DNA from 3 places in the Actinomadura fulvescens genome. Region 3 is predicted to be linked to each of the others. Evidence: riboswitches for the same ligand, from Rfam matches in the RefSeq annotation. Region 3 holds a riboswitch; each other region holds the start of a gene.
The links. Region 3 has a riboswitch for cyclic di-AMP ahead of ABD333_RS04005 (C40 family peptidase). Riboswitches for the same ligand answer to the same signal wherever they lie in the genome.
Positions count from the first base shown of each region.

Region 1: another riboswitch for cyclic di-AMP. It lies ahead of ABD333_RS23190 (NlpC/P60 family protein); the one in region 3 lies ahead of ABD333_RS04005 (C40 family peptidase).
Region 2: another riboswitch for cyclic di-AMP. It lies ahead of ABD333_RS06760 (CHAP domain-containing protein); the one in region 3 lies ahead of ABD333_RS04005 (C40 family peptidase).

Region 1 is NZ_BAAATD010000006.1:188,203-197,679, forward strand. It holds gene ABD333_RS23175 (RDD family protein) at 275-724, opposite strand; gene ABD333_RS23180 (RDD family protein) at 1,794-2,477, opposite strand; gene ABD333_RS23185 (amino-acid N-acetyltransferase) at 2,559-3,074, opposite strand; cyclic di-AMP (ydaO/yuaA leader) riboswitch at 3,309-3,513, shown strand; gene ABD333_RS23190 (NlpC/P60 family protein) at 3,517-4,506, shown strand; gene ABD333_RS23195 (LuxR family transcriptional regulator) at 5,149-5,379, opposite strand; gene ABD333_RS23200 (LacI family DNA-binding transcriptional regulator) at 5,942-6,940, shown strand; gene lysX (bifunctional lysylphosphatidylglycerol synthetase/lysine--tRNA ligase LysX) at 7,015-8,505, opposite strand; gene ABD333_RS23210 (hypothetical protein) at 8,557-9,171, opposite strand; gene ABD333_RS23215 (type III pantothenate kinase) at 9,277-9,477, opposite strand, start outside.
Region 2 is NZ_BAAATD010000001.1:1,461,430-1,470,906, forward strand. It holds gene ABD333_RS06750 (pyridoxal phosphate-dependent decarboxylase family protein) at 1-485, opposite strand, end outside; gene galT (galactose-1-phosphate uridylyltransferase) at 802-1,818, opposite strand; cyclic di-AMP (ydaO/yuaA leader) riboswitch at 2,221-2,372, shown strand; gene ABD333_RS06760 (CHAP domain-containing protein) at 2,386-3,150, shown strand; gene ABD333_RS06765 (bifunctional glycosyltransferase/CDP-glycerol:glycerophosphate glycerophosphotransferase) at 3,385-6,309, shown strand; gene ABD333_RS06770 (glycosyltransferase) at 6,293-7,576, shown strand; gene ABD333_RS06775 (SpoIIE family protein phosphatase) at 7,704-9,477, shown strand, end outside.
Region 3 is NZ_BAAATD010000001.1:852,643-862,119, forward strand. It holds gene ABD333_RS03990 (M48 family metallopeptidase) at 1-198, opposite strand, end outside; gene ABD333_RS03995 (hypothetical protein) at 276-1,580, opposite strand; gene ABD333_RS04000 (CHAP domain-containing protein) at 1,626-2,426, opposite strand; cyclic di-AMP (ydaO/yuaA leader) riboswitch at 2,438-2,565, opposite strand; gene ABD333_RS04005 (C40 family peptidase) at 2,846-3,343, opposite strand; cyclic di-AMP (ydaO/yuaA leader) riboswitch at 3,405-3,597, opposite strand; gene ABD333_RS04010 (C40 family peptidase) at 4,075-5,079, opposite strand; gene ABD333_RS04015 (hypothetical protein) at 5,206-5,430, opposite strand; gene ABD333_RS04020 (NYN domain-containing protein) at 5,514-6,779, opposite strand; gene ABD333_RS04025 (DEDD exonuclease domain-containing protein) at 7,079-8,905, shown strand; gene ABD333_RS04030 (rhomboid family intramembrane serine protease) at 8,943-9,477, shown strand, end outside.

The sequences.
Region 1 (9,477 bases), on a different contig from region 3:
CGCGGCAACACCGATCCCGGAGCCATCGTTTAACCCCCACGTAACGGTACTAACCACCACCGCCACCGGACCGAATGCACCCCCGCCGCCGTCACCCGCGGGTGATCAGGACCGTCCGCCGGGATGTGGATAGATTCCGCTCCCGACGATCTCGACGAAATCCGTTGCCATCCGCACGTGCAAGCACGGCCGCTGCACCTGCACGCATGCCTATATCAGCGGAAAAGCCGTCAATGCCGTCACACGGTCGCGGCGGACCGCATACCAGCCGACGTCAGCGACCAGACCTCGTGTTCCTGGCACGTTTGACCACGAGTGTCCCGACAAGACGGTCATGAAGGGCCTGGCGTTGCCCTCCTTCGTACATTGCCGCCACGTTCGCGACCCAGAAGAGGCCCGCGAGAACGCCCAGGATCGCCACCGGCCTCAGCGCGATCGGGCCCGAGTACGCCACCGCGCGCTGGAAGGCACGCCACACGCCCGGTTTGCCGGAATCCATTCGTACGACCTCGATGCCGGCGAAGCGCTTGCCGATCGTGCGGCCCCACAGGGCGAGCTGAAGCCACTCATAAAGAAAGAGGACCCCGGCGACGGCCGGCGGCAAGACGATGTCGGCCTCCTGCCCGGGGAAGGCCTCCCGAACGACCATCGCGACCGGCAACCCGACCACGAGCGTGTCGACGATGCGAGCCAGCAATCTCTGCCCCGGCTCGGCGAGCTCCATCTCCGCGGCCGAAGGGACGGACGAGGCCCCTTCCCGGGAAACCGCCGCGCCAATACCGGCCGCGGCGACCTTCGGCGGAACCCCCGAAACACCCCCAGATCTCCCAGCCACATAATCGGCGGGGCGGGGCTTGGACGAGCCGACGTATTCACCGACCAAGTGCACTGAAACAACGCCCCCGCCGGGCGTAACCACCGTCCCGCCCGGCTCTTCCCAAGACTCGTCCACGGAGCCGCCGCTCCCCGAGGACACCGAAACCTCCCCCTCCAACGGCCCTGAGAACGAAGGTGACGCGTCATCTGCCCTACCCGGAGCACCGGCTAGGCCGAACGCGCCCGTCCCCTCTCCGACAAAACCAGACGGCCCAGCCGCCCCCACCCCGAACCCCCGCCCACCCTCACCAGCCCCCGACGGACCCAAATCCGCCGCAGCGGCGTCCGAGCCAGCCGCATCCGAGCCAGACAGAGCCGACTCCGGCGAGCCAGACCCGGACGGACCAGAGCTAGACGGACCCGAGTCAGGCGCAGCGGCGCCCGGCGGAGCGCAACCGGACGGACCCAAGCCGGACGCAGCCGACCCCGACGGACCGGAACCGAGCGCGCCGGAACCAGACGGACCCGGGGCAGGCGTAGCGGCATTCGGGAGTCCGGAGCCTGGCGAGCCCAAGTCAGACGGAGGCGCCTCCGGCCGGGCAGGGCCGGGTAGGCCCCAGCCGGGCGCAGCTGCCTCCTGCGAGCCGGGCAAGCTGGAGCTAGGCAGGCCCGAGTCATTCGGAACTGAGCCAGGCGTAACGGCGTCCGGCAGTCCGGAGCCAGGCAGTCCGGAGCCAGGCGAGCCCGAGCCAGAGGTAGCCGCCTGCGGTGGGCCGGAGCTAGCCGGGCCGGAGCCAGAGGTAGCCGCCTCCGGCGGGACGGAGCTAGGCGGGTCCGAGTCAGACGGACTCGGGTCAGGCGTAGCGGCATCCCGTGGGACGGAGTCAGACGGATCGGAGGTGGGCGAATCCGAGCCCGACGGAGGGGGTTTGTTGGGGGGTGGAGGGGGTTCGGACGTGGACACGGTGCTGCGCCTGTCAGGCCTCGTACTCGGCGGTCTCGTCGTACTCCGCGTACTGGCCGCGTTCGTCGATCACTAGCGTGCCCGCCATGCGGTCGTGCAGGGACTGGTGCAGGGGCTGGTCCCAGATCGCCCACAGGTAGGCCATGAGTGCGCCGGCCCAGACGAGCAACATGCCGTACGCCAGGTAGTCCCAGATCATCACCGCGAGCGCCAGAAAGACGAAGACGCCGATCTGGTAGGCGACGTTGTTGATCGCCGCCCGCCAAACCGCCTGATATGTCGTGAGCGCCTCACCGGCAGGGCGCACCTGGACCACGCCCAGCCCGAGGACGCGCTTGCCGAGCGTCCGCCCCCACATGGCCAGCTGCACCGCCTCATAAATGAAAGGCAGCACCGACAGCACCGTGAAAAGCGTGAAGATGATCGGCCAGTTCCAGATACCGCCCTCGGTGTTGGCCTTGTCCCCGGCGGTGTCGAGACCGATCACCCCGAGCGCGACCGGCAGCACGAGGGCGAAACCGAAGACCGCCACGAGCACGTAGTCGATGAGGCGCGCGCCCGCGCGGCGCAGGATCGGGGCGAGGGGGAGTTCGGCCGCTTCGGCCGTGTCGTCGTAGTACGGCTGCGACACACCGGCGGGCTGCCACTGCTGCTGCGGCGGAGGCTGGCCACCCTGCCAGTACTGCTGAGGCGGCACTTGGCCACCCTGCCAGTGTTGCCCAGGGCCCGACGCCTGCGGGTACGGCGGCCGCCCGCGATGGGGGGATTCACTCATCGGTCAGTCCTCCAGGCGAAGCAACATCCGGGTATTCCCCAACGTATTCGGCTTGACCCGGTCAAGGTCCAGGAACTCGGCCACGCCATCGTCGTACGAACGGAGAAGTTCCTCATACACCTCGGGCGAGACCGGGGTGCCCAGGATCGGCTGAAACCCGTGGCGCGCGAAGAAGTCCACCTCGAAGGTAAGGCAGAACACCCGTTCCACGCCGAGGTCCCGCGCGGTCTCGAGCAGCTTGCTGACGATGCGGTGGCCGATGCCTCGGCCGCCGTTCCCCTTCTCCACCGCGACCGAACGCACCTCGGCCAGGTCTTCCCACATCACGTGCAGCGCGCCGCAGCCAACGATCTGCGGCTCTCCCTGCCGGTCCTCGGCCACCCAGAACTCCTGCACGTCCTCGTACAGCGTCACCGTGGTCTTCCTGAGCAGCCGACGCCCCGGACCGGAGTACATGTCGACCAACCGGCGGATCTCCTGCACATCGGCGGTACGGGCTCGCCGGATCACTACTTCCACAAACAGGCGACATTATCGAACCAGCGGCCTTTACCTGGAGTGGACGCACCCTTACCGTAGGTAGCGCACGCGGGTGACTAGACAAAAACGACCACACCCCTGTCTCGGGGGTGACGTAAGCCACACTGACCCCGGGGCTATCACTCAGGGCGCACCCGCGATTTCGCATGTTCTGGTTGGCATCGAAGGCCGACTCCGTTAGTCTCCTGCGCTGACATCGGCCACCGCATCATGGTGGCCGAACCGCCGAATCCACGGGCCGCGAACCAGCGTTCCGAGGAGCCGGGAACCCACTTTCGGAGGGTTCGTGGGGATGACCCTCGGACCGACACCGACTGGGGTGAATCCGCATCCGCGCGGCTGACCGCGCACATCCGCGGAAGGGCTGCTCCGGCCCGAACCCGTCAGCTAACTCGGTAGGCGGACGAGGAGAGGAGAATGAGTGGAGCCATTGCGCCCTGCGTCCCTTTCGCGCTCTGCCCGTCTTTCACGGAGCAAGGCGGGGGCCGTCGCCCTCGCCGCCGCGATCATTGCCACCGCCGTTCCAGCGCTCCCGGCGCACGCCGACCCCGAGCCCTCCACCAAGGAGCTCAGGACCCAGGCGTACAAGCTCGCCGACCAGCTCGAGCAGCTGACCGAGCAGTACAACGGCCTCAAGGTGAAGCTCCAGCAGTCGCAGCGTGCCGCGAAGGTCGCCACTGACAACGCCAAACGCCAGGAGAAGGCGCTCGAAGGCGTCCGCGAGAAGGTCGGCAGCCTCGCCGCCACCAGCTACATGCAGGGCGGCGCCGACCCGACGGTCTCCTTCGTCGCCTCCCAGGACCCCCAGCGCCTCCTCGACCAGGCCGCTACCCTCCACTACTTCGCGACCCAGGACGGAACGCGCGTACAGGGCCTGATGCAGGCCATGCAGGCCGCACAGCGCGCGCGCAAGGCCGCCGAGGAGCGCGCCAAGCAGGTCACTCAGCTCCGCGCCCAGCTTGAGTCCCAGCGCAAGAAGGTCACTTCTCTCTACGAGAAGGTCCGTGGCCGCCTGGTCAAGAAAGACCCCACGCAGCTCTCCAAGCTGCCCGTCGTAGGTACCGGCAAGGCCGCCCAAGCCCTCCGCTACGCAATGGGCAAGATCGGCCGCCCCTACGTCTGGGGTGCCGCCGGGCCGTCCACGTTCGACTGCTCGGGCCTGACGATGTGGGCCTACAAGCAGGTGGGCATCAGCCTTCCGCACTACACCGGCAGCCAGTGGAACGCGGGCACACACATCTCCCGCAGCCAGCTCCAGCCGGGCGATCTGGTCTTCTTCCACAGCGACCTGCACCACATGGGCATGTACGTGGGCGACGGCAAGTTCCTCCACGCCCCCCAGACCGGCGACGTCGTCAAAATCTCACCCCTGGAAGGCCGCCCCTACGCCGGCGCCGTCCGCGTAGCCTGACACGACCCGCCACCAACACCACACCACCCAAGCGCCACCCCGCCCGGCGCAACACACCGCTGATGCAAGACTCCGTCTACGCAACGCTCAGCCGACGCAGCACGGCCTCCGCACAGCAACCCGTTGACGCGACACGCCACCGATGGAACACACTGCCAACGCGTCGGCACGGCGCGCCGCTTAGGCGGCGCTCCGTCTGTTCAGTCCGGCCGGCCGGGCCTACGCACCACACCACTGACGCAGCACGTCCGCCCGCGCAACACTCCACCGGCGCAGCGCGCCGCCCGGGCAGCACACCGCTGGCGCGCGGCGCTGTCGATGGGACGCGCCGCTGACGCGCCGCAGGGCATTCCGCTGGCGCTGTACTCCGGTGGCGCCTCTACGCAGCGCTCCGCCGATGTTGCAGGTCCGTGGAGAACGCGCCGCGGTGGGATCCCGCTGGCGCGGTGCGCCGCTGTGGGGCGGTTGCTGAATGGGGCGTGCTGCGCAGAACGCAACCTTCGGTAGCGCGGCGTCCCCCCGTGGCCGCCGCCTGTTGACGAACCTCGTCCGCGGCGACGCCGCCTGCAGGGACCTACCTGTCAGGACGTCGGCGTCGCCGCTGCGGGGACGGACGGAGTTCTTCTCTCGCTACCGGACTGCTCAGATGAGTTGCCTTCGGGCCGCCCACACCACGGCCTCGATAGGGGTGTTGACTTCGAGCCGATCACAGATCGTGCGCAGACGCCGCCTCAACGTCCGCGCGCTCAGCTCGAGTTTGCGTGCCGCCACATCGGCGGTGACACCGCTGGCGATCTGCGCGAGCAGCTTGATCTCCTCCTCGTTCAATCGCAGATCGTCAGTGCCACGACGTGCGAGTGTGGCCTGTTCCACTCCGTCCTCCCTCGTCCGTGGTGATGACCGCGGGGATGCAGCCGTCCGCTGCACAGGCACGGGTAGGCCTCGATCTGTACGCGTTGGGTTGCCGGGTCCGGAGCCACCGGACTTAGATCATCTATTTCCTTTTCTGTCTCGCATGCTTGGCCGGAGGTGGCCGATAGGTCGATTGCGGGGCGCCGTGCGGGAACTCCGGGTAACGATTCACTCGTTGGCCAACCGAACGAGGACAAACCTTCGGGCGCGACGGAACCGTCCACGACGACGTGGACGGCCGTGCACCGGTGGGGAACGTCTCGTGCGGGGACGGGTCATGATCGCCAGCCACTGCAGCCCCATCCCTTCTCGTCCGATCCGCCGACCCGTAAGCCAACGATGATCGTGAATCGTTTCAAGCTACGCTTCGGCTCGGAACGCTAGGCGGCCGGATCCGGCCCGTCAAGCGCCGATTGGGCACTTTGTGTGCTTGTATGGCTACCAACCGTGATGGATCTCACGGGGGCTCGCAGGCGAAGCTCGATTACCTGCGTAAACAGATCCGGGGTCGACGAGGAGTGAGTTGCCGCCCACCAGTATTCGGGAAGTCGCGAGACGTGCCGGAGTCTCAGTTGGGACCGTTTCGAATGTCCTAAACCGGCCAGATCTCGTGGCCGAAGCCACCCGTGATCGCGTACGTGCGGCGATCGAGGAACTCGGATTCGTCCGCAATGAGTCCGCCAGACGGCTCCGTCAGGCCGACGCGGGGCGTGCCCGCGCGTTCGGAATCGTCGTGGAGGACCTGACCAATCCCTACGCCACCGACGTCGCCCGCGGTGCGGAGATGGCGCTGAACGAGGCGGGCCATGACGCGCTGTGGTTGACGAGCGACCACTCCGCGGAGAAGGAGCGCCGCATCCTCGAACTGCTGGAGGAGCAGCGGGCCGCCGGCGTGCTGATCATTCCGGTGGGCCTGGGCGCGACGGAGATCGACCGGCTGCGCGCCTCGGGCATGACCGTGGTGCTCCTCGACCACTCGGCTCCCGACGTCTGCTTCGCCCAGGTCGATCATGTCGCGGGCGGGGACATCGCCGCCGGCCACCTGCTCGGCCTCGGGAGAGAACGCCTGGCGTTCGTGACCGGCCTCCCCGAGCCGCTGCCCTGTGTCGAGCGCCGCAACGGCGCGGCCCGCACGCTGGCCAAGGCCGGTGGCGGCGAGCTCGTCACGCTGACCCAGAACGCGCTGACGCCGACCGAGGGCCGCGCGGCGGCGCGGCGGCTGATGGAGCTCCCCGAGTTGCCGAACGGCGTCTTCTGCGCCAACGATCTGCTCGCCATCGGGCTGATCAACGAGTTGCTGCGGCTCGGCGTGGGGGTCCCGGAGGACGTCGCCGTGATCGGTTACGACGACATCGAGCTGGCCACCAGTGCCGCGGTCCCGTTGACCACCATCCGCCAGCCGCGCCGGGAGCTCGGCCACGAGGCCGCGGAGCTCGCCCTCGCCGAAGCCGCCGAGGGCAAGCGCCACCGCCACCGTCAGGTAGTACTAACGCCCGAGCTCGTCATCCGTGAGTCCGCCTGATGTCCCTGGAGTGAGGAGCACCTTCCACACCGGCCGTACGCCTGTGGCGATCACGGCCGGTCACCCAGGGACCGTTACTCGGGCTTGACCAGGGGGAAGAGAATCGTCTCGCGGATGTTTCGGCCGGTGAATGCCATGATCATGCGGTCGATGCCGGCGCCCATGCCGCCGGTGGGCGGCATGGCGTACTCCAGCGCCCGCAGGAAGTCCTCGTCCAGTTGCATCGCCTCGGGGTCGCCGCCCGCCGCGAGCAGTGACTGCTCGGTGAGCCGGCGCCGCTGCTCGATCGGGTCGATCAGCTCGGAGTAGGCGGTGCCCAGCTCCGTCCCGAACCCGATCAGGTCCCACTTCTCGGTGAGCAGCGGCTCCTCGCGGTGCTGGCGGGTCAGCGGCGAGGTCTCCACGGGGTAGTCCATGACGAACGTGGGCTGCACGAGGGTGTGCTCGACCAGTTCCTCGAAGATCTCTTGGACGAGCTTTCCCTGCCCCCACTTGGGGTCCCAGGAGATGTCGCGCGCGTCGGCGTGCTTGCGTACCTGCTCGATCGGCGTGTGCGGGGTGATCTCCTCGCCGAGTGCCGCCGACACCGAGCCGTACAGCGTGATCCGCGGCCACTCGGCCAGCCCGAGGTCGATCTCCTGGCCCTCGTGCACGACGACCGTGGTGCCCAGCGCCGCGACGACCGCGTTCTGGTACATCCGCTGGGTCAGGTCGGCCATGTCGTTGTAGTCGAGGTAGGTGCCGTACGCCTCCAGCATCGTGAACTCGGGGTTGTGCGTGGAGTCGGCGCCCTCGTTCCGGAAGTTCCGGTTGATCTCGAAGACCTTCTCGATGCCGCCCACGACGAGCCGCTTGAGGTAGAGCTCGATCGCGATGCGCAGGTAGAGCTCCATGTCGTACGCGTTGATGTGCGTCTTGAACGGACGCGCCGCCGCGCCGCCGTGGATGGGCTGCAACATCGGGGTCTCGACCTCGAGGTAGCCCTCGTTGTGCCAGAAGTCGCGGACGGCCCGCACGGTGGCGCTGCGTACGTGCGCCATCTTGCGTGCCTCGTCGTTCACGATCAGGTCGACGTACCGCTGCCGGACCCGCGCCTCGGGATCGGTGAGCCCGGCGTGCTTCTCCGGCAGCGGCCGCAGGCACTTCGACGTGATCGCGAACGAGTCGGCCATGACCGACAGCTCGCCGCGCCTGGACGTGATGACCTCGCCCTCGACGCCGACGTGGTCGCCGAGGTCGACGTCGCGCTTCCACGCGTCCAGCGCCTCCTGCCCCACCTTGGCCAGCGACAACATCACCTGGATGTCGCCGCTGCCGTCGCGGATGGTGGCGAAGCACAGCTTGCCGGTGTTGCGGACCAGCATGACGCGACCGGTGACGCCGACCTTCTCGCCCGTCTCGGTGCCCGGCTCCAGCTCGGGGTATTTCTCCCGGATCTCGGCGATCGTCGCCGTTCGGGGGAAGGTCACCGGATAGGGGTCGATGCCGCTCTCGCGGAGCCGGTCGAGCTTCTCCCGGCGCACCCGCATCTGCTCCGGAAGGTCGTCGTAGGTCTCGTCACTCACGGCACCAGGCTATCGAGCCGGATCGATGCCCCGCGAACGACTTGTGCATGATCACTTGAGGACGGCGTTCCCGACCTTGAACACGTACGGCTTCCGCTTGTCGGTGGAGACGTCGTAGGTGAGCGTGGCGGAGCCCTTCCACGTGCCCTTGTGGTTCGGCAGCCCGATGCGGCAACGTTGGAACATCGGCTTGGGCTTCTTGGCGTGCCGCTGCCACGCCGCGTGCCGCCAGAAGTACTGGCCGCGCTGGCAGGTGACGGTCTCCCTCTTCTTCCCACGGGTGACCGCGAACTTCAGGACGACCTCACGCTGGGACGGTCGCTTGAGGTGCGCGGGGTTGACGTTGTTCGGGCAGTACGTGACCACGAACTCGGCCCAATAATCGGTACCGCCTCCCTCGCCGCGTTCCTTGGTGAGCCGCATCTTGAGGCCGACCTTGGGGTCCTTGGACTTCGGCACCGGGATGACCCGCAGGTTCTTGGCATCGCACGGATTGGCCGCAAGCGCGCCAGCGGCCTGCGCGCCGGCAACCTGCGCGGTCGCGGTCGCGGTCGCGGTCGGAACGGGCGGAACGGGCGCGTCGGCGGTGGCGTGCGCGGCCGGGACGAGGGCACCGGCGGCGGCGGTCGCCGTGCTCACGGCGACCAGGCGCTGAACGATATTCACAACGGCTCCTGGAGGAGAACGAGAGATCACGAAGTTCGGCGATCACTATGCCGATCTTGTATCCCGTCCGGTAGGCCCCCAGGCACTACTTCCACGAAGGAGGCGTCAGGGAGTGTTGCGTTCGTAGATCAGGCGGAGCCCCACGAGGGTCAGCCAGGGCTCGAAGACGTCGATGGTGCGCGCCTCCTCCAGGACGAGGGGGGCCAGGCCGCCGGTGGCGATGACCGTGACCTGGTCGGGGTCCTCGGCGAGCTCTTCGGACATCCGCTCGACGATGCCGTCGACCTGGCCCGCGAAGCCGAAGAT
Region 2 (9,477 bases), 610 kb from region 3:
GAGATGCCCTGCCGTTCGCCCAGCCATTCGCGGGCCAGCGCCAGGCCGACGGTGTTGGACATGGTCGCGCCCGAGACGAACGAACCGGAGTGCTCCTCGCCGACCCCGAAGAGCTCGCGGAGCCACGTGATCGTCTCTCGTTCGAGGTCCGACGCGGACGAGTCCACGCCGGGGCCGGCGTTCTGGTCCAGAACGCCGGTCAGCCAGTCGCCCGCGACGGACGCCGGGGTCGCTCCACCGGTGACGAAACCGAGATAGCGAGGCCCCGCACTGCCCGAGAAGCCCGGCTCCCAGCGTTCGGCGAACTCGGCGAGGGCCTCGTCCAGGCCGATTCCCGAGGCCGGGAGGGGGTCTGGCGAGGAGGGAACGGGCGGGACCGCGGCCGGCCGGTCGCCCAGCCCGGCCAGGATGCCGGCGGCCCTGGCTCGCACGTTCTCCAGCAACTCGGGCATTCGAGCCAGATCATCGGCCAGACGGGCGTCCATGACGGTCTCCTCACAGCGGTCCGGGGGACCCCATGAACGCTAGAGAACGGGCTCGTGCCGTGTCGCGGTCCAATGCCGGGAAGTGGCCTGGTGCGCTAGGGCGTGTTTCATGAGTCGCGTCCGTAGCGAGCGGCGTCCAGGTGCGTGCATCGCAAGGCGGAGGAGGGAGTCAGCCCGGGTTTGGCTGTCGACCGCTTGTCCGGGGTCCCCGCCGAAACGCGGAGCTCTGCGGAGCGTTTTGGTGGGGTGGGGCGACAACGCGGCGAGGCGCGTGCCTGGGCGTCGCGCAGTAGGACAGGGGCTTATGAAACGCGCCCTAGGCCTCGCGGAGGCGGCGGGCGGCGTCTTCCGGGCTCACGTCGTTCACGAACGCGCCCATCGCCGACTCCGAGCCCGCCAGATACTTCAGCTTCCCGGGAGCGCGCTGGACCGAGAAGAGCTCCAGGTGCAGCCAGGCCAGGTCGCGGTCCGTGCGGACGGGCGCCTGGTGCCAGGCCGAGACGTAGGGCAGCGGCATGCCGAAGAGCCGGTCGAGGCGGCTCAGCAGGTCCAGGTAAAGCGCGCCGAAGGCCTCGCGTTCGGCGCCGTCCAGGGCGGGCAGGTCGGGGACGCGGCGATGCGGGTAGACGTGCACCTCGTACGGCCAGCGCGCCGCCTTGGGCACGAACGCCGTCCAGAGCTCGTTGGCCGCCACGACGCGTACGGCCTCCTCGCGTTCGGCCGCCAGCACCTCCGCGAAGAGATCACCCGGGTGGCGGCCCGCGACGTCCAGCATGCGCCGCGTGCGCGGAGGCACGAACGGGTAGCCGTAGATCTGCCCGTGCGGGTGGTGCAGGGTGACGCCGATCGCCTCGCCGCGGTTCTCGAAGCAGAAGACCTGCTCCACGCCGGGGAACGCGGACAGCTCGGCGGTACGGTCCGCCCAGGCCTCGATGACGGTCTGGACCTGCTCAGGCGGCAGTTCGGCGAACGACCTGCCGTGCTCGGATGTGAAGCACATCACCTCGCAGCGCCCGCCGGAGACGCCGTCGCCGTACGAGGGGAACCGGTTCTCGAACACCACCACCTCGTACTCCGGCGACGGGATCTCGGTCGGCCGTCCCGGCGAGGAGGGGCAGAGCGGGCAGTCGTCGGCCGACGGCAGGAAGGTCCGGGTCTGGCGGTGCGCGGCCACGGCGACCCATTCGTCGAGCAGCGGGTCGTACCGCAGCTCCGACGCCGCCGCGCGGCCCGGCAGCGGCCGCTCGTCGGCGGCGCTCCGGTCGGCGTCGTCCCGCCGGTCGAAGTAGATCAGTTCGCGGCCGTCGGCCAGCCGGGTGACGGTGCGCTTCACCCCGCGTCCTTCGATCATGGGTTCACCCTGCCACGCGCAGCCCCGGCCCTCCTGTGACGAGGGCCACGGCCCATGCGAAATCCCCCTGCCTGGCGGGGCTGCATGCCCTTCTTACACGCAATCTTGACGCTCTGTTGGGAGAACGGGAATGGGCCCTTGGGGGTCGGTGTTGAGATCCATGTGGCACTTCGAAGAACCTCTTTGGTGATGATTTGCCATCTCGTGAGGGTTTGATACCTTCTGTCCGAATCTTGCGACGCACCCCATGCGTTGCGCCGGTCTTGAGCCGCATCAGGCCCTGATCGTCGAACGGTGGCCACCCATTGACGTGGCCTTGACGCGCGGCCGTGTGTTCCGCGCCTTCGTTCCGAGATCCATCCGAATAGCCGGGCACCGCGCTCGCGGTGCCCCTGGCCGAGTCCGCATCCCCCCTCACCGGATGCGGAGCCGGGGACCCACTTTGCAGGGGTGAATCGGCGTTCCATCGCGAACGCCGTAGGGCTCTTCCATGCCCGAATCCGTCAGCTAACCCGGTAGGCGACATGGGAGTTAGGGAGTTTCTCTTTCATGCTCGATCGCAAAATCGTGAAGCCGGCGTCCGATGACCCGAACACCATCGTGGGCGTCGCCCTCAGCGCCGTCCTGGCCGGAGCCCTCGGGCTCGCCGTCCTGAGCCCCTTCGGCTCCGACGCCACCGCCGACACCCGCGCCGACGCCCAGGTCGCCGGCCCCGAGCACGCCCGCAAGGGTGCGAGCAAGTCCGGCAAGTCCGGCAAGTCCGGCGAGGCCGTCTCCGCGAGCAAGGCCGAGAAGGCCAGTGCCGCCCCCGCGACCTCCGCCGAGGCGATCAAGGTCGCCATGAAGCAGGTCGGCATCACCGAAGGCCGCGACGGCCAGACCAAGTTCCACGACTGGTACATGACGACCAACGAGGCCAAGCTCACCGCCAAGCGTGACGGCGGCGACCCCGCCGAGTACAGCGGCGCGGCCTGGTGCAACATGTTCGTGTCGTGGGTCGGCGCCCAGGCCGGCGTCAAGGGCATGGGCTGGGACGCCTACACCGTCCAGCACGCCCGGTGGCTCGACAAGAACAACAAGTGGGGCCAGCAGGCCAAGCCCGGTGCCCTGGTCTTCTTCGACTGGCAGAACGGCTCGTCCGGCGGCATCGACGGCATCGACCACGTCGGGATGGTCGTCAAGGACAACGGCGACGGCACCATCTCCACGGTCGAGGGCAACATCAGCAGCTCCGTGGTCAAGAAGGTCCGGCCGAAGTCGTCCGTCGTGGGCTACGGCTACCCCGACTACGCCGACTACAACAAGAAGTCCTGACCTTCTCCAAGGAGTCCTGACCCTCGCAGGACTCGACCCCCCGCTACGAAGGCGCCCGGCTCCGGCCGGGCGCCTTCGGGCGTTTCGGCCTTCGGGCGTGTTTGAGTTGTTTGGCCGAGTTCGACCCATCTTCGGTAATACGAAGCATTCGGACGCTTTGCCCCTGCTTGGACCCGTGATCCGCGTTTCTGGAAAGGAACACGGCACATGGGATGAAGCGGAGGGAGTTGTTCGATGCCCGGGCGACCGGACGTCAGCGTGGTCGTGATCGGATACAACGACGCCGCGCGGCTTCCGCGTGCCGTCGGGTCCGTGCTCGGCCAGTCGCTGGGCGCGGTCGAGGCGGTGGTCGTGGACGACGCCAGCACGGACGGCACCGGCGAGGTGGCCGACGAGCTGGCGGACGAGCACCCCGGGCGCGTGCGCTCCGTACGCCTGCCGGTCAACTCGGGAGGCTGCGGCCGGCCGCGCAACGTCGGGGCCGAGCATGCCCGCGGCCGGTACGTGATGTTCCTGGACAGCGATGATCTCCTCGACCGGCACGCCTGCCTCAACCTGGTCGCCGCCGCGGAGGAGACGGGGGCCGATCTGGTGTCCGGCCTCTGCACGCGAATCCTGCTCAACACCGCCTACGCCCCCTCCAAGGAATGCCACTGGTACCCGTGGCTTTACGCCCGCCGCGCGCTCTTCGGGTCCCTCCATGACAAGCCCGATCTCCTCTACGACACCCTGTCCACCAACAAGGCCTACCGGCGCGAGTTCCTCCTCGACCACGGGCTGCGCTTCGTCGAGGGCCTGCATTACGAGGACCTGCTGTTCACCGCCGAGGCCTACCTGGCGGCCGATCGCACCGCTCTCATCCCGCACCGCGTCTACAACTGGTTCGTCGAGCCGAAGGCCGTGACCGCGCCGTCGATCTCCAACCGTCGCGCCGAACTCGCCAACTTCGCCGACCGGCTGGAGGTCCACCGGCGGATCGACGCGCTGTTCCGGCTGCGCGGCGCGTACGAGCTGAAACGGGCCAAGGACGCCAAGTTCGTCAACCACGATCTGCTGCTCTACCTGCGCGAGCTGCGCGATCGCGACACCGTCTACCGCGCGGGCTTCCTGGAGCTGGCGGCCGCCTACCTCGCGGAACTCGACGCGCGCGTCTTCGCGGAGGCCAATCCGGTCCCCGCGATCGCCGCGTTCCTGCTCCGCGAGCGTGACCTGACCGGGGCGCTCGCCGCGGCCGAGTACGGACGGGGCAAGCGGACGGAGCTGCGCAGCCAGCTACGGGAACAGGACGGCCGGATCTTCTGGGGTACGCGCCGCGCCGACAGCGCGTTGGCCCGCCGCGTCCTCGACGTCACCGGCCTGGGCCTGCACCAGCGGCCTCTGCGCGAGCTGTCGCCCGCCAACACGGTCACATGCCTGGCCATGCGGGGAGGACGCGCGCACATCGAAGGCCATGTGCTGAACGTGCTGCGGCGCGTCCCCGCCAACGCCGAGCTGAGCGGCACGCTCGAACTGAACGATCGGCGCCGCCCTGCCCGGGTGCGCCGCATCCCCGCCACCGTGACCCACGACGGCGACCGTCTCCGCTGGCGCGCCGACTTCGACCCGGCGCGGCGGCTGCGTCCGTTCGGGTTCGCCGATCCCGTCTGGGACGTGCGGTTTCGCCTCGACGTCGACGGCGAGGAGATCGTGACGCGGCCGGGGGAGGGCACGGGTACGGGAGAAAGCACCTGCCCAGGCGAGAGCACCGGCACCGGTACGGGACAGACGCTGGAGGGGGTCGTTCTGCCCGTACGGCCCCGTCTCACCCGGCTCGCGGCCGACGGCATGCGCTCGTACGTCACGGGCGCGGGCCATCTGGCGTTCAAGCTGGAAGGTGCCGGCAGGCTGACCTGCGCGACGATGGCCGCGGTGCACTGGGCCGCCGCCACTCCGCCGGGCCGCGGCGCCTGGACCCGCGTCCGCCGGCTGGAACGGTCGGTCCTGCGCACGCTCACCGCCCGCAAGACCAAGGTCGCCGTCTTCAACCGCGTGCTCAGCAGGCTTCCGGTACGGGCCGGGAGCGTGGTGTTCGAGAGCCAGCTCGGCGAGCAGTACTCCGACAACCCCAAGTACATCTACCGCGAGCTGCGCCGAACCGGCGTCCCCGTGCACGCCGTGTGGTCGTACGCGTCGTCCGCCCGCGGCTTTCCTTCTGACGCGACGCTCGTCAAACGGGGTTCGTGGAGCTACTTCCTCGCACTGGCCAGAGCTCAGTACTGGATCGACAACCAGGGCTTCCCCGACGGCCTCAGAAAGCGCCGGGAGACCACCTACATCCAGACCTGGCACGGATCGGCGTTCAAGACTATGGGATTCGACCAGCCGAGCATCAAGAGCGGCACCCGCGGCCAGCGCGAACGTCTCCAGCGCATGGTCGAACGCTATGACTGTTTCCTGGTGCGGTCCGAGCACGACGTCGGCACCCTCGTCAAAGGGATGGGCGTCCGCGCGGAGCTGCTGCCCGTCGGCTATCCGCGCAACGACCCGCTGGTCACCCAGGGCCGGGACGATCCCGAGCTCGCCGCCGACGTCGCCGCGCTGCGCGACCGGCTCGGCCTGAACGACGACGGCCGCCGGGTGGTGCTGTACGCGCCGACGTTCCGTTCGGGTCCGGACGGCCGCCCGGTCCGCGGCCTCGACCCGCCCGTCGACCCGGACCGGTTCGTGCAGGAGCTGGGGGACGACCTGCTGCTGCTCGTCCGCCCGCACTACCTCAGCACCGTGCGGCTGCCTCCCGCCGTCCAGGGCTCGATGCGGAACGTGGGCACCGTCCCCGACGTCACGCCGCTGTTGCTGCTCGCGGACGCGCTCGTCACCGACCATTCCTCGATCATGTTCGACTACGCCCTGCTCGACCGGCCGATGGTGTTCCACCTTCCCGAGGACGTGGCGTTCGGGCGCGGCTACTTCGACCTGACCCGGCACGCGCCCGGCCCGATCACGCGCACCGAGGACGAGCTGGTCGCCGAGCTGTCGGCGTTCGCCGCCGGTGGCGATCCGGGCGCGGGCCGCCGCCGGGCCTTCGCCGAACGGTTCGGCGAGCACGACCAGGGCACCGCCGCGCGGGCCGTGGTGGACCGATTCTTCAGGCAAGGGGATCCTCGTGGCCGAGCCGCGTGACGTTTTCATCGTCTGCAACAACACCGACGCCGTCGGAGGACTCCAGCGGTGGGCGCACCACCTGGCGCGCCTGCTGTCGGCCAGGGGGCACTTCGTCACGCTCGTCGGAATCACCCGCGCGCCCGAGCCGCACGACTACGGCCCGGACGACTCGTACCGCGTGGTGGTCCTGTACGACCGATGGCGGCCCTCGACGCTGAAATGGCGCCCGCGAACGCTGCGCCAACGGCTCAACGTGGCGGCGCGCGAGCGAGAACACAAGCGGACGAAAGAACTGCGGAAAGGCGCCGGCAGGCTCTCGGCTCTGTTCGCCGCCGCCCGTCCGGGTGCCGTGGTGATCTGCGCGCAGATCTGGGCGATGGAATGGGTCGCGTGCGCCGAGACCCGCGGCCTGAAGGTCATCGGGATGAGCCACGAGTCGTACGCGGCGACCCGCCGCTCGTCCCGGTACGGGCGGGTCAAGGAGTACTTCGCCGACGTCGACCGGATGCTCGCCCTCACACCCGAGGACGCCGACGCGTGGGCGCGCGACGGCATGACCAACGCCGACCACATGCCGAACCCGCTGCACGTGTCACCCGGCCGCTATCCCACGCTCGACGCACCCGTCGTCACCTGTATCGGGCGGCTCTCGTACGAGAAGGGCCTGGACATGATGCTGGAGGCGTGGCAGGAGGTCGCGCTCCGCCATCCTGAGTGGCGCCTGCGCCTTTACGGCTGCGGCCCGCAGGAGGAGGAGCTGCGGGAACGCGCCCGGAACGGGGGGATGGCCCGCTCGGTGGAGTTCCGGGGCGTCACCGACGAGATCGAGGCGGCGCTCGCCGAAACGTCGATCTTCGCGCTGCCGTCCCGGGACGAGGGCCTCCCGATGTCGGTGCTGGAGGCCATGGCGTACGGCCTGCCCACGGTCGCCTTCGACTGTGCCCCCGGAGTCCGCGAGCTGATCACCGACGGCGAGGAGGGCGCGCTGGTGCCGCCGGGCGACACGGCGGCGTTCGCGGCGGCGCTCGGCACGCTCATGGAGGACGCCGCGCTGCGCCGGACGATGGGCGCCCGCGCACGCGACTCGGTGCTGCGCTTCCACCCGGACGTCGTGCTCGATCGGTGGGAACGGCTGTTCGACCTCCTCCACCGAGACACATCCGGTGTACCGGCGCAAGCGGGAAGAACCCATCGAGCCGACAGTGAATTTCCGCCCACATTGCCTGGAACGGCCGTTCGAGTGGAATCGGGGTCACGCTCTTTTACCGCCGAGGGGGATTCGTGACCTGACGTTTGAGCGGGCAATGCAATGACTTGTTCTACAATTCAGACCTTTGGCCTCCCTCGGGCATGGTCGCCGCGGAACGGCCCTATATTTCGGGGACGCGGAATTTGCTGGAGTGTGCCTGAGGATGGGATTCATCGGGATGAAGATGCCCGACCTGAACGAACTCCGGGCGGCCATGCGAGGCAGGGCGGTGGTGGCCGAGGCCCGGGTGGTGCTCGCGGACCGGCTCGGCTGCCATGAGGGAGAGGCCCTGCAGCACCTGATCTGGCTGGCCAGGGACCTCGACCTGGAACTCGAGGACGCGGCGACGCTGATCGTCGCCCACCCCCCGGCCGGGTCCGGCAACAAGGCGCGCGCCAAAACCCGCGCCGAACCCCGTGACAAAACCCGCGCCAAGCCAGGCCCCAAAACCCGCGACAAGAGCCAAGCCAAAACCAAGGCCAAAACCAAGGCGCGCGACACCGCCCCCGGCAAATCCCGCGCCGGCAGGCGCGGCAGGACAGGCGACGAGACCCTGGGAAGGCTTACCGCGGAGGACTCGGCGGCGGAGGACTCGGCCGCCGACGCCCGGCTGCTGGCGGCGACGCCCGCGGACCCGGTCGCCCAGGCGGTCCTGGACGCGGCCCTCGGCTCGGCCTGCCTGCTGGTCCCGGTGCGGGCCGACGACGGCCATGTGGTCGACTTCCTGAACGCCGCGTTCGGTGCCGTGGCCGAGGACATCTTCGGCCGGAGCCCGGAGGAGCTGCTCGGCCGGCGGCTGTTGCGCACCGATCCGGGCTCCCTGCTGAACGGCCTCTTTCCCGCCTACGTCGAGGTGCTGGAGACGGGACGGCCGTTCGCGCGCGGCCCGTTCGACTACACCACCGTGCGGCACGGCACCTCGCGCACCGTCCGGCTGAGCATCCGCTGCGTCCGCGTGCCGACGGGTGTGTGCCTGACCTGGCGGTTCCACGACGAGGAGGAACGCCTGCGGCGCCGTCTGGACCTCTCGGAACGCCTCGCCAGGATCGGTTTCGGCGAGTGGAACATCGCCACCGACGAGCTCGACTGGTCTCCGCAGATGCTCGCCAACCACGGGCGGGACGAGGAGGACGGCCCGGTGGAGCCGGACGACTTCCCGAAGATCGTCGAGCCCGCGGACCTGCCCGTCTTCGAGCAGGCGGCGCACGTCCTGCTCAGGCGGCGGGAGCCCGTCCAGGTCGAGTACCGCATCCGCACGCCGGACGGCGCGAACCGGCACCTGTGGCTGTACGCCGAGCCGACTCTGGACCGCTCCGGCATGCTGACGGGCGTCAGCGCGCTGACCCAGGACATCACCAGCCGGCGTTCCATCGAGGGCGTGCTCGCCGAGACCCGCCGCGACCTGCTCCGGCTGCAGGGCGAGAAGGCCCGGGAGCGGCAGGTCGCGCTGACGCTGCGCCGTGCGGTGCTGCCGCCCGACCGCGTGCTCGCGGGCGCGCCGGGCGTCAGTGCGGCCGTCCGCAGCATCCCCGCCGAGAATCCGGCGCGCATAGGCGGCGACTGGTACGTGACGCGCGTGCTGCCAGGCGGGCGTTCGCTGTTCGCGGTCGGGGACGCCAGCGGTCACGGCCTGGCGGCCACCGCCGACATGGCGCGGATGCGCAACGGCCTGCTCGGTCTCGCCTACACGGGGGAGGACGCGGGGCGGCTCCTCGGCTGGCTCAACGACCTGGTGACCGAACTGGACCCCGCCACGACGGGAACGGCGGTGATCGCGCACTTCGATCCGGAGAGCGGCGAGCTGTGCTGGGCGGGTGCGGGGCATCCGCCGCCCATCCTGGTCAGGGACGGCAGGGCCCGCCTCCTGGAGGCCCCTGACGAGCCCGATCCGCTGCTCGGGGCGTTTCCCGGCATGGAGTACCGGACGAGCACGGTCC
Region 3 (9,477 bases):
CGGGTTGAGGGCGGCGTCGAACGCGCGTGAACGCTCGATCTCGGCGGGCGTGAAGTCCAGCGCGGGATCGGCGGCCACCGAACCGCCCGGCACGTGCTCGGGAATCGGATGCCACGGCGTGGTCACGGCCAGGATCACCCCGACGGCCGCGAAGAGCACGGCGGCAGTGATCGCCGCGGCGATCCGCGACCGCCGCATGTCCCTCGTCCTACCACCCCGCCCCACCACCACTTCCGCCGCAGGCGGCTCTGGGGCGGGTTTGTGCTCCGGCTCGGTCAACGCAGCTCCTCGCGCAGGTAGTCGCGCCACATGGCGGTGAAGCGGGCGGTGGTGACGCCCAGCACCTCGCGCAGGGCGGCCGCCTCGGGCCGGCGCCCGGCGGCGCGGTAGAGCCGGACGAGTTCACGTTCACCGTACCGGTCGGCGATCATCCGGCAGGCGAGCCACGCCTCCTGGTAGGCCTGCGACAGCCGTGGGGAGGTGCCGTCGAACGCCGCGCGGCCGGGGAGGGCGGCGGGCGTGCGGCCCGCGGCGATCTCCCGGTGCAGTTCGCGCGCCGCCGACCGTACGCTCACCTTGGTGTCGCGGTAGCCGACGTAGTCGGCGAAACCCTCGATGAGCCACAGCGGCGTGCGGCCGTCGCGGGCGCCGCCGGTGGCCACATGGGTCAGTTCGTGGGTGAGGACGACGTTCTGGCCGAGGGCGTTCAGGCGGCCGAACGTGTCCGCCGAGACGACGATGCGGTCCTCGCCGCGCCCGCCGGTCGCCGAGGGCGCCACCGTGGCCAGGGCCGCGATGTCCTTGAGGTGCTGGGTGTCGCCGACCAGGGACGCCGCCAGGGCCGGATCGGCGGGGACGAGCGCCACCGCACGCCGGGGCCAGTCCGAGCCGACCACGCCGGTCACGACGGGCACGGCCGCGGCCAGGCGCCGGGCGATGCCGTCGAGGCCGGGGGCGTCCCCGATGACCAGCCCGCCGCGGCCGCGCCGGACGGTCAGCGGGCCGCCGTCCCAGATCTCGGCCTCGTCGCGCAGGCCACGGCCGGCGGCATCGCCGACGATCACCCAGCTGCCCGAGCGGGCGGCGAACGTGAGATACCGGGTACGTGCGACCGGGCCGCGGTCGAAGCCGCGCAGCTTGTAGTGGAGGCTGATCCGCACGGCGGGGGCGCCGGAGGGGCCCGGCGGCTCGATCGCCTCGTACCGTTCACGCCAGGACTCCAGCGGCAGCCTGGTGAGGTTGTCGAAGACCCTGGCCTGCGCCTCCTGGTAGGCCGCGGGGGCGGAGGCGACGGTGGCGAGGAAGCGCGCACGGTCGTGCTCGCGTACGGCCGCGGCGCGGTTGGCGAGGACGGTCTCGACCGCGCGGGTGTCGGGGACGCCCGCGACCGGGGCCGTCGCGGCGGCGTCACGCGGGGAGGCGTCCCCGCGGACGGTGACCCCGGCCGCCGCCAGGGCGCAGGCGGTCGCGGCCAGGACGATCAGCGCGACGGCCCGGCGGCGTGGCACGCCACCGGGCCGGTCGTCCGGCGGCGGGCCGGGCGGGTCGTCCGGGGCCGAGCCGGGCCGGTCGTCTTCCATGCGGCCGATCCTATTGACCCGGCCCCGCGGCCCGCGCCGAGCCGATCATTCCGCGTAGTCGGGGTAGCCGTAGCCCACGATCTGGTCGGCCGACCGCTCCTTGATCAGGACCGCGTCCGAGGTGTTGCCCTCCACGGTCTGCACGGTGCCGTCGCCGTTGTCCTTGATGACCATGCCGACGTGCTCGATGTCGTCGATGTTCTCCGAGCCGCCCCAGTTGAAGAAGACGATGGCGCCGGGCCTGGGCTCGTCGCCCCAGCGGTCCTGCTGTTCGAACCACTTGGCGTGCTCGACCGTCCAGGCGTCGCTGCCGATGCCGTGGCTGAAGCCGAGCCGTTCGCCGATCCAGGAGACGAACATGTCGCACCACTGGGCGTCGTTGTAGCCCTCAAGGTCACCGCCGTCGCGCGCCAGGGTCTCCTTGGCGCGGTCGGTGGTCATGTACCAGTCCTGGAACTTGGTCTCGCCGTTGCCGTTCTCGCTGATGCCGACCTGGGACTTGGCCAGTTCGATGGCGTCCTCGGCGGTGGGCTTCTTCGGCTCGGCCTTGACCGGCGCCTGCGTGGCCGTGGCGGCCTTGGGGGCGGTGGCGGACTTGCTCGCGTCGCCGGAGAGCTTCTCGGGAACGTTGTGCGAGGCGCGGGCCTTGCGCGACGGTTCGGCGCCGACCGAGGCCGCCGCGGCGGCGCTCGGCGGCTTGGCCACGGACGTCCCGGCGGGGGCCGCGTCGATGGCGGCCTGGGCGGTCACGGTGGCCGCGCCGATGACGGCCGCTCCGGCGACGATGCCGCCGGTGGTCCGCAGGGTGATGACCAGGGGGCTGGATTTGCGGTGCTTGCCTGCCACGAGGGGGTTCTCCTTGGCTTCCATGCCGCCTACCGGGTTAGCTGACGGGTTCGGGCGTGGAAGCTGCCCTACGGCCTGCGAAGAGGCCGATTCACCCCAAAGGGACTGCCGGGCGCAGCCCGTCCGGTGGAGGGTGGGGCTGCGCAACGGTCTGCCGGGCGCAGCCCGTCCGCTGATGGGCGGAGGGTGGGGGCTGCGGGATGGCATGTCGGGCGCGCTGCGTCCGTCCGTTGAGGAACGGAGGAACGCGGGCAGCCGCGACGGTGGGTCCCCGGTTCCGCTGATGCGGATTCGGCGGTGGCCGTCGAAGACGACCTGAGGGTTTCGGTGAGGGGAGGGGAGACCGGGCGCGGCCGCCGGGGGAGGACGGCCGCGCCCGTCAGGGGATGGTCCCGCTCAGACGCGGGACCGATTCGGGATCAGTAGGGACGGACCGCGCCCGAGAAGGTCTTCTTGCGGTAGCCGTTGAGCTTGACGACCTTCACGTGACTGCCGGAGTTGGGGGCGTGGATCATCCACACCTTGCTCCCCTTGCGCTTGGACACCATGCCCACGTGGCCCTTGCCGTGGAAGAAGACGAGGTCACCGGGAGCGAGCTTGCTCCAGGACACCTTGTTCTTCACGGCGCGGTACTGGGCGGTCGTGACGCGAGGGAGCTTGACGCCGGCCTTCCGGTAGGACCACTGGACCAGGCCGGAGCAGTCGAAGGCGTTCGGGCCCGCCGCGCCGTAGCGGTACGGCTTGCCCTTCTTCTTGTGGGCCGCCTTGAGGGCCTTCTGCGCCAGTTTCTGGCGTTCGGCCCACGACTTGTTCTTGGCCTGCTTGACGACCTTGGCCACGGGTACGGCCTTGGCCGCTTCGGCGGCGGGGGCCGGGACCGCCGCCACCAGGGGTGTGACCACCGCGGTGGCGATCACGAGACCACCGGCGAGGCGGACACGACGAATCGTGGGGCTGACAGCGTTGCTGGACAGGGGAATCTCCTTCTTCCAGACGCCTACCGGGTTAGCTGACGGGTTCGGGCGTGGAAGTTGCCCTACGGTGCGCCCGTTCGAGGGGATCGAAGGGAGGGCGCGCCGATTCACCCCGGTCGGGGCCGGTCCGGACAGGACGGGCCGCCGATGTGTGGGTCCCCGGCTCCGCGCGATGGCGGACTCGGCGCTGCCGCGGCGATCCTTGGGCGTGATGAGGCCCGTGCGCGGGACCCTGTGTCCCGCGTGCGAAAGCGCGGCGCTGATTTGGTTGGGACGAGCGGCCTCGAAGGGGCGTTCGCTCGGTGGCCGGAGCCCGTTGGACTGAACCGCCGTGACGCGCTCGCTGGCGCCATGCACGCCATGCTCGTCGAGCCTGCTGAGCGTGCGCACGGTGCGGTCGGGCCGGCCGGTCTCCGTTCGGCGGAGACCAGGTGCGGCGCGTGGAGGGCGTCGCACCGGCGGCGGCACCTGGAAGGTGCCGCGCGGGGGAGCGGCACCTGGGGGGTGCCGTGCCTCCTGTGACGCCCGGGGGCGTCGGGGGCCTTGCGGCGCCTGGTAGGCACCGAAGGTGGGCTCAAAGTATCAAAAGGTCATGCGAATGCAAATCCCCGACAAAACAGAACGGACCAGGTCAGACCTGGTCCGCTCCTCGTGTGGGCTTGCTCACGGGCCCGTCAGGGCCGCCCAGCGCCGTAGTAAGTCGAGGCGTAGTAGCCCGACGTGATGCTGACGATCTCGACGTTCTTGCCCGTACGCGGCGAGTGGATCATCTGGCCGTTGCCCACGTACAGGCCGACGTGGCCGAGGCTGCGGAAGAACAGCAGGTCCCCGGGCTGGATGTCGCTCTTGGCGACCCGCTTGGTGGCCGCGTACTGCGAGTTGGTCGTCCGGGTGATGCTGACCCCGGCGGCCTCCCAGGCCCTCATGGTGAGGCCGGAGCAGTCGTACCTCGGCCCGGTGCCGCCGTACTGGTAGGGCGTGCCGAGCTTGCTGTAGGCGAAGTTGAGAGCGACGCGCGCCGAGCCGCTCGCCGGGCCCTTGTAGCTGCCGCCGGAGCCGCCACCGCCGGTGCCGGGCTTGTCGGGCCGCACGCCGAGTTTCTTCAGCAGCTTCTTCTGCTGGTTGATCGACTTCTCGACGGTCGCCTTCCGCGTCCTCAGCTCCTTGGCCTTGGCGGCGACCTCGTCGTAGGCGCGCTGGGCCTGGGCCTTCTCGCGGCGGACCCGCTGCGCGGCGGCCAGGAACTGGCCCAGCTCGGAGTTGCGGTTGCGGGACAGGTGGGAGAACACCGCGGCCTGGTCGAGCACGGCCTGCGGGTCGCCGCTGCCGATGAAGCCCGCGACGTCGCCGGTCTCGCCGTTCTTGTACGCGGTGGCCGCCATCTGCGCGATCTTGGTGCGCAGCGTCTCGAACGCGGTCTCCTCGTCGCGGCTGGCCTTCTGCGTCGCCTGGAGCTTCTTCTTGGCGCGCTTGAGGTCCTCAGCGACCTGGTTGTACTTCTCGACCAGCTGCTCGACCTGCTCGTTGAGCTTTTCCAGCTTCTTCTGGACCTGGCTCGCACTCGGTTTGGGCTCGGCATAGGCGGCCGGCGTGGGCAGAGCCACAGGCAGCGCCATGGAGGTCGTCACGGCGAGGCATGCGGTCGCCATCAGCCGCCGGGAGCTGCGTTCACTGGCCACGGTCGGAATTGCCCCTCTCGTCCGCTATTCAGCGGATGACATTAGCGAGGGGCCACAGGAGTCACAACCGAATCGTCAGTATTCATCAAGCTCGGTCGGCTATTCGTGCGTATGGTGACCGTGTGATCACGAAGCGCGGTCGCGGGCGTGGGTATGGGTACGGATAAGGGCCAGCCGCAGCGGTGGCACCATGTCCAGATCGGCCAGCACCTGCAGCGCGCGCCGTTCGTCGACGTCGAGGTCCACCATGTCGCCCGCGCCGGGCTGGGCCGGGGCCGCCAGCAGGGTCGTGATCACGCAGTCGCCGCACCCCGTGCCGCGCACCTGGCAGCCGTCGCACTCGATCAGCATGTCGTCCTCCGTACCTCGGTTGTCACGGAAGGTACGCGGCGGGTGTGACAGAACGCGGATGCGCTACGGCCTGGAGAGAGGCGCTACGGCCTGGAGAGGCGGCGAAGGAGCAAAGTGGACACCGCGGGGCGGGCTCCGGCGCGGCGGGCGGCGTCGGCCACCTCACGGTCGGAGGAGACCACCACCACCGCGCGGCCGGAGGGCTCGGCGCGGACCAGCTCGCCGATGAGCTCGTCGGCGGTCTGGCCCGGACGGCTGAACAGCACCCGGACGCCGCGCGGCGCGGCGATCGCCACCGGCGCGTCCAGCTCGGCCCCGTCGAAGACGCAGGTGACCTCGGCGCGGGTCTGCGCGGCCAGCCCGCCGAGGCCGGACAGCAGGCGGCTGCGCTGGTCGGCGAGCGGCAGCTCGCCGTAGCCCGTCTTGGTGACGTTGTAGCCGTCCACGATCAGATGGACCCGGGGCAGCGTCAGGAGCCGGTCGAGCAGCTGCGGGTCGTCGTCGGAGAGCGCCCGGCCGGGCAGGTTGCGGTGGACGAGCTTGTCCGGCTCGATCCCGGCGACGGCGTCCGCCGGACGTTCGATCATGGTGGGCAGGGCCAGCTCCCGCCGCACGCCCTGCGCGGCGTCCACCAGCGTGTCGAGCAGCATCCGCAGCCGGACGTCCTCGACGTTGCGGCCCTCCCGGGCGGCGCGGCGTGCGTGCTCGGCGGCGCTCTCGGCCTGTTCGAGCCGGGCGCGCAGCTTGCGCAGCTCCTTCTCGGCGGCGGCGGTGGTCTCGCGGGAGGTGGCCAGCTCGCGGGCGGTCTCGGTGGCCAGCGCGGCGGCGCGTTCCTCGGCGGCCCTGGCCTTCTGCCGGGCGTCGTGCAGCTTGCGGCGCAGCTCGGCGACCTCGGCCTTGCTCTCGCGCAGCTCGCCGCGCAGCTTGTCGAGCTCGGCCGAACGAGACGCGCGGATGGCCGCCAGCTCGTCCCGAAGAGCGGTGATCTTGCGTTCCGCCGCCTCGCCCTCGGAGGCGCTCGCGGATCGTTCCAGCTCGGCGCGGGCGGCCTCGGCCAGCTCCGTCCAGCCGGCCGACCGCAGCAGGTAGGCGACGGTCGCGGCCCGCACCGGATCGGCCGCGGGCGGCACCCGGCCCTCCTCGATGGCGGCCACCAGCTCGGGCTCGGCGTCCCGCAGATGCTCGGCGACCTTGACCCGGAAGTCGGCGTCCTTCTCCAGCAGCGCCGCGATGTGCTGCCCGGCGAGCTTGGCGCGCTTGCGGCGCTCGAACTGGGCGAACCGGCGGAGCGGCGGCGGAACCTCGGTGGCGGGGAGGGTGCCGATCAGCTCGGCGGCGGCCTCCAGCACGCTCTGGCGGACCGCCTCGGGAAGAGGACGGGCCAGGCGCTCGGCTTCCGCTCCGGGGCCGCTGTCGATGATCCGCTCCTCCCCGTGCCCGTATCGACGCCGTTCGCCTAGTATTTCCGGACGCCGGACACCTTAACCAGCACAAATGCCATCTCGCAGCCCCGGCCCTCCGCTGGACGGGCCGCGCCTGACGAGCCGATGCGCCGGACACCGGCCGGTGTCCGGACGGGTCGCCCCCGGCCCGTGCCCCAACCCTAGCGGCCGGTGAACTGTCGGTGGCCCCCTCTACCGTCGCGGTCATGACCCACCCGGCCCGCCCCGCCAGCCGCGACGCGACCCCTGGCGGCCCCGGCGGCCCTGGCGTCCAGAGCCGCGACCGAACGCCCGGCGGCCCCGGCGTCCAGGGCACCTTGGACGATCTCGGCACCCCCCTGGCCGACGTCACCTTCGTGGTCGTCGACCTGGAGACGACCGGCGGCTCGCCCGCCGAGTCGGCCATCACCGAGATCGGGGCCGTCAAGGTGCGCGGGGGAGTGGAGCTCGGCGACTTCGGCACGCTGGTCGATCCCGGCGGCGAGATCCCGCCGTTCATCACCGCGCTGACCGGCATCACCCAGCAGATGGTCTACGCCGCGCCCAAGATGGAGCAGGTGCTGCCGGCGTTCCTGGAGTTCGCCCGCGGCTGCGTGCTCGTCGCGCACAACGCCTCGTTCGACACCGGGTTCCTCAAGGCGGCCTGCGCCGCGCAGGGCTACGCGTGGCCCGCGTTCACCGTCATCGACACCGTCGACCTCGCGCGCCGCGTGCTCAGCAAGGACGAGGTGCCCAACTGCAAGCTGGGCACGCTGGCCCGCTTCTTCCGTTCCGCCACCGAGCCGATCCACCGCGCGCTGGCCGACGCCCGCGCCACCGTCGACGTGCTGCACGGCCTGATCGAACGGCTCGGCTCGTTCAACGTCACCTCGCTGGAGGAGCTCAAGTCCTTCGCCAAGGCGCCCACGCCCGAGCAGCGCCGCAAGCGTTACCTCGCCGACGACGTGCCCAGCGCCCCCGGCGTCTACCTGTTCGAGGACGAGCGCGGCGAGGTGCTCTACGTGGGCAAGAGCGGCGACCTGCGGGCGCGGGTGCGCAGCTACTTCACCGGCTCGGAGACCCGGCACCGGGTGCGCGAGATGGTCGGCCTCGCCGAAAAGGTCCGCACCATCGTCTGCGCCACCGGCCTGGAGGCCGAGGTCCGCGAGCTGCGCCTGATCGCCGAGCACAAACCCCGCTACAACCGGCGGTCGAAGTTCCCCGAGCGGGCGATGTGGCTGAAGCTCACCGTCGAGCCGTTCCCCCGGCTGTCGATCGTCCGCGAGTGCAAGGACGACGGCGCCGTCTACCTGGGGCCGCTGTCGTCGCGGCGGCAGGCCGAGGAGGCGCAGGCCGCGCTGCACGAGGCCGTGCCGCTGCGGCAGTGCACCCAGCGGCTGACGATCCGCCTCATCGAACGCGGCGCGGCCCGCACCTGCCTGCTCGGCGAGATCGGCCGGTGCGGCGCGCCGTGCGAGGGCCGCGAGCCCGCCGACGCCTACGCCGTGCACGCCGACCAGGCCCGGTCGGTCATGCGGGGCGACGTGCGGCCGGTGGTGGCGGCCGCGCAGGTGCGCATCGACCGGCTCACGGCCGAGCTGCGGTACGAGGAGGCCGCCGCCCAGCGCGACCGGCTCGCCGCGTTCATCCGGGCGGCGGCGCGCGGCCAGCGGCTGACCGCGCTGTCGCGCATCGCCCAGCTCGTGGCGGCCCGCCCGGCCTTCGACGGCGGCTGGGAGGTGGCCGTGGTCCGCCATGGCCGGCTCGTCGCCGCGGGCACGATCCCGTCCCAGGCCCATCCACGGCCCTACCTCGACGCGCTCGTCGCGACGGCCGAGACGGTCATCCCGGGGCCGGGCCCCTCGGGCAGCGCCACCGCCGAGGAGATGGAGTGCGTCCTGCGCTGGCTCGACACCCCCGGAGCCCGTCTCGCCGAGGTGGACGGCGAGTGGAGCTGCCCCGCGTACGGCGCCGAGGGCCTGCGCCAGTGGATCAACAACGCCTACGCCCCCACCGAGCCGGCGGACCGCGGCTTCGGCCGCCCACTAAGGTGAGGGAGGACGAAACCCGGGCAAACGGAGAGGATCGTGCGTGGCCCTACCTCTCTATGACAGCCAGCCCGCTCGGCGCGTCCCCTGGGTGACCTATCTGCTGGTGGCGGCCAACGTGGTGGTCTTCCTGCTGACCCCGATGGCCAACTTCGCCACCTGGTACGGGGACGACCGGGTCCGCGAGTGCAACGCCGTCGAGTTCACGCTGCAGCACGGTGCCATCCCCAAGGAGCTCACGTCCGGCGACCAGCAGCCCGTGCCGCCCCAGATCGCGCGCGAATGCGGCGAGGCCACCTATGACAAGGCCCCCTTCCTCTCCGCGTTCACCTCGATGTTCCTGCACTCGAACTGGCTGCACCTGCTCGGCAACCTGGTGGCGCTGTTCGTGATCGGCATGGGAGTCGAAGACAGGCTCGGCCGCCTGCGCTACCTGCTCAGCTACCTGTTCTTCGGGCTGGTCGCCGTCTACGGGTTCGCCTACACCTCGCCCGACTCGACCGTGCCCCTCATCGGCGCCTCCGGCGCCATCGCCGGAGTACTGGGCGCCTACCTGATCCTCAACCCGCGCGGCCGCG